3 regions of the Oceanobacillus sp. CF4.6 genome follow, and region 1 is predicted to be linked to each of the others. Evidence: riboswitches for the same ligand, from Rfam matches in the RefSeq annotation. Region 1 holds a riboswitch; each other region holds the start of a gene.

Evidence for each region. A riboswitch is a leader RNA that binds a small molecule or an ion and turns the genes downstream of it on or off. The one in region 1 is predicted to bind glycine.
Region 2: another riboswitch for glycine. It lies ahead of serC (3-phosphoserine/phosphohydroxythreonine transaminase); the one in region 1 lies ahead of glyA (serine hydroxymethyltransferase).
Region 3: another riboswitch for glycine. It lies ahead of gcvT (glycine cleavage system aminomethyltransferase GcvT); the one in region 1 lies ahead of glyA (serine hydroxymethyltransferase).

The regions. Positions count from the first base shown of each region.
Region 1 is NZ_JBIMEX010000006.1:158,545-161,831, forward strand. It holds gene ACHABU_RS11460 (hypothetical protein) at 1,194-1,451, shown strand; glycine riboswitch at 1,760-1,861, shown strand; gene glyA (serine hydroxymethyltransferase) at 2,132-3,287, shown strand, end outside.
Region 2 is NZ_JBIMEX010000005.1:157,576-160,862, forward strand. It holds gene ACHABU_RS10165 (phosphoglycerate dehydrogenase) at 1-179, opposite strand, end outside; gene serC (3-phosphoserine/phosphohydroxythreonine transaminase) at 176-1,276, opposite strand; glycine riboswitch at 1,374-1,455, opposite strand; ZMP/ZTP riboswitch at 1,561-1,641, opposite strand; gene ACHABU_RS10175 (TIGR00341 family protein) at 2,065-3,045, shown strand; gene ACHABU_RS10180 (hypothetical protein) at 3,116-3,287, opposite strand, start outside.
Region 3 is NZ_JBIMEX010000001.1:191,414-194,700, forward strand. It holds gene gcvPA (aminomethyl-transferring glycine dehydrogenase subunit GcvPA) at 1-529, opposite strand, end outside; gene gcvT (glycine cleavage system aminomethyltransferase GcvT) at 544-1,659, opposite strand; glycine riboswitch at 1,837-1,924, opposite strand; gene ACHABU_RS01080 (DEAD/DEAH box helicase) at 2,060-3,287, shown strand, end outside.

The DNA.
Region 1 (3,287 bases):
ATTAAGCCAAAAGGAAACGCTTTCAAAATATCATTTCAAACAATAGTACGGTTTAAATAGTAAAGCTACATCCTGTAATACAAGCTTACAAATATTCAGACTAATTATAATTATATACGTGATAATAAAGCTTTCACAATGTTAATACTTGTAATATTTGCAGCTAAAATAATTTTTTTCTAGAAGAATATACTATAAAAAATAGGGTTATCTTTTACAGGTGAGTTTCATCTTATATTAGTTAAACGATTGAATAAAATTTCCAACTTTAATCGGTTTAAGCGTTCCTTTAAATCGATTGCAACATTCATTCGTTTCTGTAATTTTGATTTTACCAGAATTCACAGAATATATCCATAAAAGTATAAATTAATTTTGACCATATCAACCCTAATTTTATTGGATGGGCTGAGCTATTGAGATATTAATCAGTATTTAGAAGATAAAAGATTTAGATAAGATCATCAAGTATCTTGGCCATGTTTGAAGGAGCTTTACCTCATATGTTCGGCTTGCGGAAAGATTGTTCGGTGTTATCAGCAAGGAACTGGGTTTCCTTTTTCGGCTCCCTGTATTATGAGGGGGATATCGTTGTCAGTGTCATTTCAGTTATAGATTCTATTACACGAACGAACCCATATGATACATAAATTGAAACTTATTTACTGGCGCGACTGTTTCAAACTTTTTACTGAATGCTGTAACTGGAGCACTCATTGTTGCGAATACGTATGTCCAAGTGTCAAGAGAATATAGTTCCTTCCAATCTGGGATATTATCAGTTGGCTATTTAATTGCTGTATTATCGATGATTCGTGTCGGTGAAAATATTGCAACGAAGTGGTCCAAGAAGGCCAATGATCTTAGCAAGTCTTTTAGTGGTGGTTGGAATAATGTTAATGACCTTTACAAACTTACCAAACTCGATTTATTCCATTGTTGTTTTTATTAGTTTTACAGTGAGTTATCGTTTATCTGATGAACTGGAATTGTCTGGGGATACGTTTTAACAGTTGTTAATTATATAGAAGGGAGATTTTTAGAATTAGGGAAGGTATGAATTTAACGATGTTTTGGTTACCATAAAGGTCTGCGCATCGTATGGGATTGGACTTTACGCGACACCATCCACAGATACAGTAGTAGCCAATGTTCCGGCAGCGAAGGCAGGAGAGGCGGCAGGTATCTATAAGATGTCTAGTACACTTGGCGGTTCATTCGGCTTAGCAATACCTGTTACTGTCTATAGTGCAGTCGAAAAGACTGGAAATATGGGAGCGGCCGCAAGTATAGGGTTGCTGGCAAATGCTGTTTTTGCTAGACTAGCTTTACTAGCTATAGTAACTATAATTCCAAAAGATAGTGTAAAGAAATCATTAGAATCAGGTATTAACGAACCATTGGAAGATAGGGAGAGTTTGCTCCTCAAAGTTGCAAAAAAAATAAACTAAGAGTTGACAATAATCTGATTTGATAATATTATAAAATGAGTAAAATATTTGTGAATAAATATTGTGGGAGAGAGTCAGGATCTGCTTAGCATTGATAGAGTAAGTACCTAAAAAGGGAGCTAATTAGGTTGATTTCCCCGAATAATTGTAAGCGCTTTTAATCAGGAGCCTAACTTGGCTGTAAAGGTCCTAAAAAGAAGGATTCCAGATATTACAGAAATTATGAGAAAGGATGGAAAGTCAGTAAACATCTGGATCCGATTTACTAAACTATTGTTCTGAAAATGACTAAAATTCAATATGAGCGGATGAATGTTGTGGGAGAGTGCTAGGAAAGAGCCACCGAAGGAGCAAGTTCCAAAAATACCCTTGGAACCAATCTCTCAGGTAGATAAAACCACAACAGGACGCACCTCTGGAGAGCGCATACCATATGCCACCAAAGGGGAAGACTCTTTAATAAAGAGTTAAACTCTCAGGTAAAAAGGACAGAGAAGGGATGAGAACGTTAGATACCCTTTTCTGTCCTTTTTTGTGTGCAAAATTTTACATAGCTTTTGCCATGGAAAAGATGTTTCGTGCTACGAAAAGAGGTATACGTGTTTCTCAGTAAGCTATATTTTTAATTTATGTTGAGTTTTAGCCGAAGAATTGCACGTAATTTAAAGGAGGAGTAAAAAATGGGTTTACAGCAAAATGATTCAACTATTTTTAAAGCCATTGAGAAAGAGCAACAGCGCCAACACCAAACACTAGAGTTGATTGCCTCGGAAAACTTTGTTAGTGAAGATGTATTAGAAGCAATGGGAAGCGTGATGACAAATAAATACGCAGAAGGTTATCCAGGAAAGCGTTATTATGGCGGATGCGAGTTTGTCGATGTAGCAGAAAAAACAGCTATTGATCGACTAACGAAGCTATTTGGAGCCAAATATGCCAACGTACAGCCACATTCAGGTGCACAAGCAAACTTAGCGGTTTTTTACGCGTTGCTTCAGCCTGGTGATAAGGTAATGGGCATGGACCTTTCCCATGGGGGACATTTAACGCATGGTAGTCCTGTCAGCATTTCCGGTAAATGGTTTGACATCGTGTCCTATGGAGTAAGAGAAGATACACAATTGATTGACTACGATGAGCTGGAAGCTATTGCCAAAAAAGAGAAGCCAAAATTGATTATTGCAGGGGCAAGTGCCTATCCAAGAACCATTGACTTTGAACGATTCAGAAAAATTGCAGACCAAGTTGGCGCGAAATTCATGGTGGATATGGCTCATATTGCTGGACTTGTTGCAGCTGGTGTTCATCCATCCCCAATTCCTTATGCAGATATAGTGACAAGTACGACACATAAAACATTAAGAGGTCCACGTGGCGGTGTTATTTTAACCAATGATGAAGAGCTGGCCAAAGCGGTAAATAAAGCCATTTTTCCAGGAATTCAGGGAGGGCCGTTGATGCATATCATTGCAGCTAAAGCGGTGGCATTCAATGAAGCTTTGCAGCCGAGTTTTAAGGAATATGCAGAGCAAATCATTACGAATGCTAAAGCCCTTGGCGAAGTTTTAAAGGAAGAAGGCGCAACACTTGTGTCTGGAGGGACCGATAATCACATTGTCCTTTTAGATGTACGTTCATGGAACTTAACAGGTAAGGAAGCAGAGAAGCTATTAGAAGAAGCGGGACTCACCGTTAATAAAAACACCATTCCATATGACCCTGAAAGCCCGTTTGTTACAAGCGGAATCCGCATTGGAACAGCGGCCTTGACAACAAGGGGCATGAAGCAGGAAGAAATGGTGAAAATCGCAAAAGTAATCGCTTCTGTTCTGAAGA
Region 2 (3,287 bases), on a different contig from region 1:
TTCAAATTAGTGTCGAATTCCATCGAATGCATATTAAAACTACGAACAACAATTGCGTCCGGATGTTCAGATTCATTATCAATTGCATAATCACCGTTTTTGAAAACATTTAGCCCGTTGTCTGCGATATTATTCAATGTCTTTATTGTTTTAACTTTATCTAATGTTAGTGTGCTCATTTTCTCTCCTCTTTCTGTTCGTAGTTAGTTTCAAAATCGTTCATAAATGTAACCAATGCTTGAACTCCCTCTATTGGCATTGCATTATAAATGCTAGCACGCATACCTCCAACAGAACGATGCCCTTTTAACGTCTCAAGTCCCTTAGATTGTGCTTCCTTTATAAAGGCAGCATCCAATTCAGTAGAATCGGAAACAAAGGGAATGTTCATTAGCGAACGACTATCCTTACGCACCGGTGATTTAAATATAGAAGATTCTTCAAGCGCATGATATAGCATTTGTGCTTTCTTTCGGTTAATTTTTTCCATTTCCTTTAAACCACCGAGATTTTTTAGCCACTCAAAAACAAGCTTGGCCATATATATCCCGTATGTGGGTGGTGTATTATACAATGAACCACTCTCACTATGTGTTTTATAATCAAGCATAGCCGGGCAATTTTCCGGTGCGCGACCAATTAAATCTTCCCGAATAATAACAACAGTCAATCCAGCAGGGCCGATGTTCTTCTGTGCTCCTGCATAAATTAAACCAAATTTCGATACATCGATTTCTTCAGATAAAATATTGGATGACATATCCGCTACAAGTGGAACGTCCCCTGTATCTGGAATCTTTGAATAAGCAGTTCCTTCTATTGTATTATTTGTTGTAATATGCACATAATCTGCTTCTGGATCAATCATACTCTGGTCAACAGCAGGTATATATGTAAAGTTATCATTCTCTGATGAGGCGATGACACGAATAGTTCCAAATTTCTTAGCTTCTTTGATTGCTTTCTTTGACCATGATCCGGTATTAACGTAGTCTGCTTTTCCACTTTTACCAAGCAGGTTCATTGGGACAGTTGCAAATTGCTGTGAAGCTCCTCCTTGAATAAAAAGCACTTTATACCCTTCAGGAATAGCCATTAATTCTCTCAGCAGTTTTTCAGCTTCTGTTATAATATCCGTAAATAGTCCGGAACGATGACTTAATTCCATTACAGACATACCTGAATTTCTATAATTGACTACTTCTTCTTGAGCTTTTTCCAATACTTGCAGCGGGAGCATAGATGGACCTGCTGAAAAATTATATACTCGTTTCATGTTAACACCTCATCCTTATTATTCTTTCACCAAGAGATATAAAAAAAAGAGACTGGTCTCCCCAATCTCATTAAACATCAAATAACATAAAAGTAAGTGTTATTCTTCTGTCCTTTTGCCTGAGATCTTGAACCCTTCGGCGTTGCAATTATTCTTGCATCCTCTCCAGAAGCTGCTCCTGTTATAGTCTGACCCACAACAATCATAGCTTTTTAAACTATTCAATTATATAAGAATGTCATCGCCTCCTAATAGCACAAAGAGGTAAGGGGAAATTCTCCCCTTACCTCTGCCCAGGCGAACGACATTTCGATATCATATGCTCCCTCGCGGTTATCCGCGTTTCGCCAGTTGCATATGACCTTTAATTTGTTATAATCCTATCAAATTTTCCACTAAATTACAACCTATAAAATGAATTTCCTCCTAATCAGTCAAAATTTCTATTATGTATTTTAAAGTAGATCAATTATAAACACTATATAACAATAAATTTAATTTGCTTCTATGACAGCACGATTAGCCCTATTTACTTCATTGTGAATATCTTCCATAGTTTATTAGGTTACAAAAGTGTTTTCTTATGAATATCAAAAAGGACGTTATGGTATAGAAATATCATAGGAAGCCTCATTTTTAGTAAACGGATTAGCAATCAATTGAGGATATGTTTAAACAGCAGAAGTTTTCAGGTTAAAAAAGCGGATTAGTATGATTATTCATTATGAAAAGAGAAAGAATGGCAACAATAAGGTGTAATATTTCTTTGTATATGGGAGACGAAAATTATGTCATTACAGTTGCTTGAAATTTATGCCCCTAAGAACTTTTTAAATATAGAAGAAATAAAGGATCATTTTTCTGTTATTTCCTATTGGAACTCTGAGGAAGAGAAAGAAAAGTATTTAACACGGATTCTATTAGAGACCAATGATGTAGAACAAATGCTTGATTATTTGGAAAGGTTGCCTGGTGGTGAAGACGTTTATCAAGTTATGTTGCTGCCGGTACAAACATATCTACCTAGAAAAAAAGAGAAAGAAGAGGATGAAAAAAAGGACTTGCAGCGAGCAAGTCGGCACGAATTATATACGACAGTTCAAGGGTCAAGCCGTATAAGTGTCAGTTATATTTTGTTTATTATTTTCTCCGCTATCGTTGCTACGGTTGGCATTATAAAAAGCAGTCCAGCAATCGTCATCGGTGCTATGGTAATTGCCCCACTTATTGGTCCCGTAACAGCTATTTCATTTGCTTCCGTTCTCGGTGATTTTAAATTAATACGTCAGTCCATTATTACATCTCTAGTTGGAATAGGAATTCCAATAGTAATTGCCGCTATATTTAGTTTTTCCTTCGATCCACCCGTTTACAGCGATGAATTCCTTTCACGGACAGACATTCAAATTATTGATGTGATTGCAGCGCTCGTATCTGGTGCTGCAGGCGCACTTTCTTTTGTCAAAAGAAATACAGGCGCTCTTGTAGGTGTTATGGTTTCAGTAGCCTTGCTCCCGCCTGCTGTTGTATTCGGTATGATTCTCGGAACTGGAAATTGGGCTGCAGCTCTTGTCCCGTTTATTCTATTAATGGTCAACGTTTACTCGATACTTTTATCGGCTGTAATTGTTTTTTGGTTAAGTGGTATTAAACCAAACAATTGGCAGGATCTGCAAAAGGCGAATATATCCCGGAAACGTTCTCTCCTATTTATATTAACGATCACGGTCATACTTATAACAGCAATTCTTTTTATCAATTTTGTCTGATACAGGGGACTAGGGACAGGTTCATCATCGCTGTTTTACCGACTAACTAAAGACAAGGACCACCTTGTCCCTAATCAAGTTCTTGATATGCTGTTTGATATTTCCCACCAGCAGCAACTTCAGAATGGTACAATGCCTTAAGGGCGAAGCTTTTCTCTAAATCGTGTTCCTCCATCAATTGTTTTAATCGCTTTTGTAATTCCTCATTGTTGCTAACCAATTTTTTCATTTGAGATTTCGTG
Region 3 (3,287 bases), on a different contig from region 1:
TTGCATATGTTTCAATTACCGCACGTGATTCTGGGTGAACCGCTTTGGATACAAGTACTTTTTTTCTTTTCGTTTGGGCGGCACTTAAATTAACTGCTTCTGCCAGTGATGTTCCACCATCATACATGGAGGAATTGGCTACAGGCATACCGGTTAATTCGGATACCATCGTCTGAAATTCAAAAATTGCCTGGAGTTCCCCTTGAGAGACTTCTGGCTGATATGGTGTATAAGCAGTATAAAATTCAGAGCGTGAAATAACATGATCCACGACAGATGGAATAAAATGGTCATATACTCCTGCACCTAGGAAGGAAGTATACTCGCTTAAATTTGCATTTTTATTTGCCATCGCAGTAAGTTCTTTTTTTAACTCATATTCATTTGCTGGTTTCTTCAGATTTAATTCCCCTTGAAAACGTACGCTGTTTGGAATGTCTGAGAAAAGTTCATCCGTTGACTCAATACCAATTGTATCAAGCATCTCCTGTTTGTCGGTTTCAGTCATAGGTAAATAACGAAATTCCATTACTAGTTCCCCCTCTATTTATCTCGTTTGTAAAATGGTGTTTTTACAATTCGAGCTTTAAGTGTGCGTTTTCTTACCTGTACCTCCAATTCAGTACCTTCTGTTGCAAATTGTGAATCGATCAATACGAGTCCAAGATTTTTATTCAGTGTAGGTGATTGGGTCCCTGAAGTGACAAATCCAATTTCCACGTTATCTTTCCAAACAGGGTAACCATGACGCGGTATTCCTTTATCAATCATTTCGATTCCTACCAATTTTCTTGTTGTCCCATTCCTAACTTGTTCTTTTAATACATTTTTACCAATAAAATCTGCTTCTTTATTCACTTTTACTGCAAATGTCAAACCAGCTTCAACAGGTGTAATATCTTTTGATAATTCTTGACCATACAGGGCGAGTGTTGCTTCAAAACGAAGTGTATCTCTGGCGCCAAGTCCTATTGGTTCAATACCTGTATTATTACCTGCATCCATAATCAGATTCCACAATGCGGGTCCTTTCGATTTCTCAATATAAATTTCAAATCCGTCTTCCCCTGTGTATCCTGTGCGAGAAACAATTGCAGGCTGCTTCAGACCTGTAAATAAAACATGATCCATAAATCTAAAAAATTTAATTTCACTTAAATCTGTTTCCGTAACTTTTTGCAGTATTTTTTCCGATTCTGGCCCTTGCAGTGCCAATTGAACGTAATCATCTGATATGTTTGTAATGGAAAGCTCATCGCTATTGTATTGATTGTTTTGTACAAGCCATTCATAATCCTTCTCTGTGTTTGCTGCATTTACAACAAGCAAATAATCGTCAACTGCAAGCATATAAATAATCAGATCATCAACCGTTCCTCCATTTTCATAACACATGATCGTGTACTGTGCACGAGAGGGAACTAATTTTGCAACATCATTGGTTACTAAATGTTGCAGAAATTCCAAGCTTTTCTGTCCCTGAACAGAGATTTCACCCATATGGGATACATCGAAAAGCCCCGCTTTTGTTCGAGTTGCCTCATGTTCCTTTTTAATGCTGGAAAATTGTACAGGCAGATCCCATCCTCCAAAGTCAATCGTCTTTGCCCCATGTTTTTCATATTCAGGAAATAAAGGTGTACGTTTCAATTCACTCATCCCAACACGCTCCTGTTCTTTAGTTAAAAAAATGCACAAAAATAGAGATCTCTTCCAAACTGAAGAAATCTCTGTCCTTAAACCAGAAAGTTGCATACCTGCACTTAAACAATAGCCAATCCGTACAGATACTTGCTTCGTGGGTGGTTTACATACTGTAAACACTCTCCAGAGTTGCGTCCTACAAGAGTCTTTTTGCCTGAGAGATTCGCTCTTAACTTGCTCCTTCGGCGTTACTAATCGTAAGCTCTCCCCTTGTAATCATTCGCTGATGAAAAATCCATATTTGGTTATACTATGTACAGTAACAAGAAAATCTATTTCTTTTTGAATTATATCATAATTGGAAACAAAATTGTAGTAAAATCCAAATTTTATTAATAGGAAGTGGAATTATTATATGGATTCTATTCACATTGAGAAAGAATTAACCTTTATAGATCGACTAGAGTCAGTCATTGAGAAAGATGAGCAAATTTCCAGTTGGGAACTTTTTTCAATGGCTTACCAAGCTGAACTAACGACAATTGCCCCATCGTTTAACGGGTTGCGTTCGCTTGCGTATCTTCCACATATGGAGTTTCTAGATCATCAAATCGAAGTAGCACAACAAGCAATTGAAAGGATGAATGGCAGGGCAATATTGGCCGACGAGGTCGGTTTAGGCAAAACCATCGAAGCAGGACTCATTTTAAAAGAATACATGATTCGAGGCTTAGTACGTAATGCCCTTATTCTGGTTCCGGCTTCCCTTGTCAATCAGTGGGTAAATGAATTGAATGAAAAATTTTATATTCCAGCAGTAGCATATCGAAAGAACTACAGTTGGAAGGATAATTCAGTAATTGTTTCTTCGTTGGATACTGCAAAACGTCCTCCGAATCAGGGTGAGATTCTCGAGATGGAATATGACTTCATTCTTATTGATGAGGCGCATAAGCTGAAAAATCATAAAACGAAAAACTATCAATTTGCCCGTGCATTAAAAAAGAAATATTGTTTACTATTAACCGCAACCCCCGTGCAAAATCGTCTGATTGAAATATTTAATTTGATTACAATTCTAAAACCTGGACATTTGGGAAGCTATGAATCGTTTATTAATAAATTTGGAAAAGACCGAAGTAAGCTCGAACAAGATCCATATTTAAAGCAGTTGATTCAAAAGGTTATGATCAGGAATACAAGAAAAGCAACCAATCTTAATGAATCGAAACGCAAAATTGAAACAATCTGGCTTGATTTCCCCGAGGCAAGTCGCGATGTGTACGACCACTTGGTTAATATTTCTTTAGGATTCTCGACTTTTTCAAAAATAACTTATTTAAGAGAGATCTGTTCTTCGCGCGAAGCATGCTATATGTCATTAAGTAAAATCGCGGAACAGAAAAACAATGAAAATGTAATAAAGCCTTTATTATCCAAGATCGAGCAGCTTCCACATCACATAAAAGCAGATAAGATTGTAGAATTGATTAAATCATTAGATGGTGAGAAGGTCATTGTATTTACGGAATATCGAGCGACCCAATTTTATTTGCAATGGTATCTGCAACAGCATGGTATCTCATCTGTGCCGTTCCGAGGTGGATTTAAGCGGGGAAAAAAAGATTGGATGAAACAGCTTT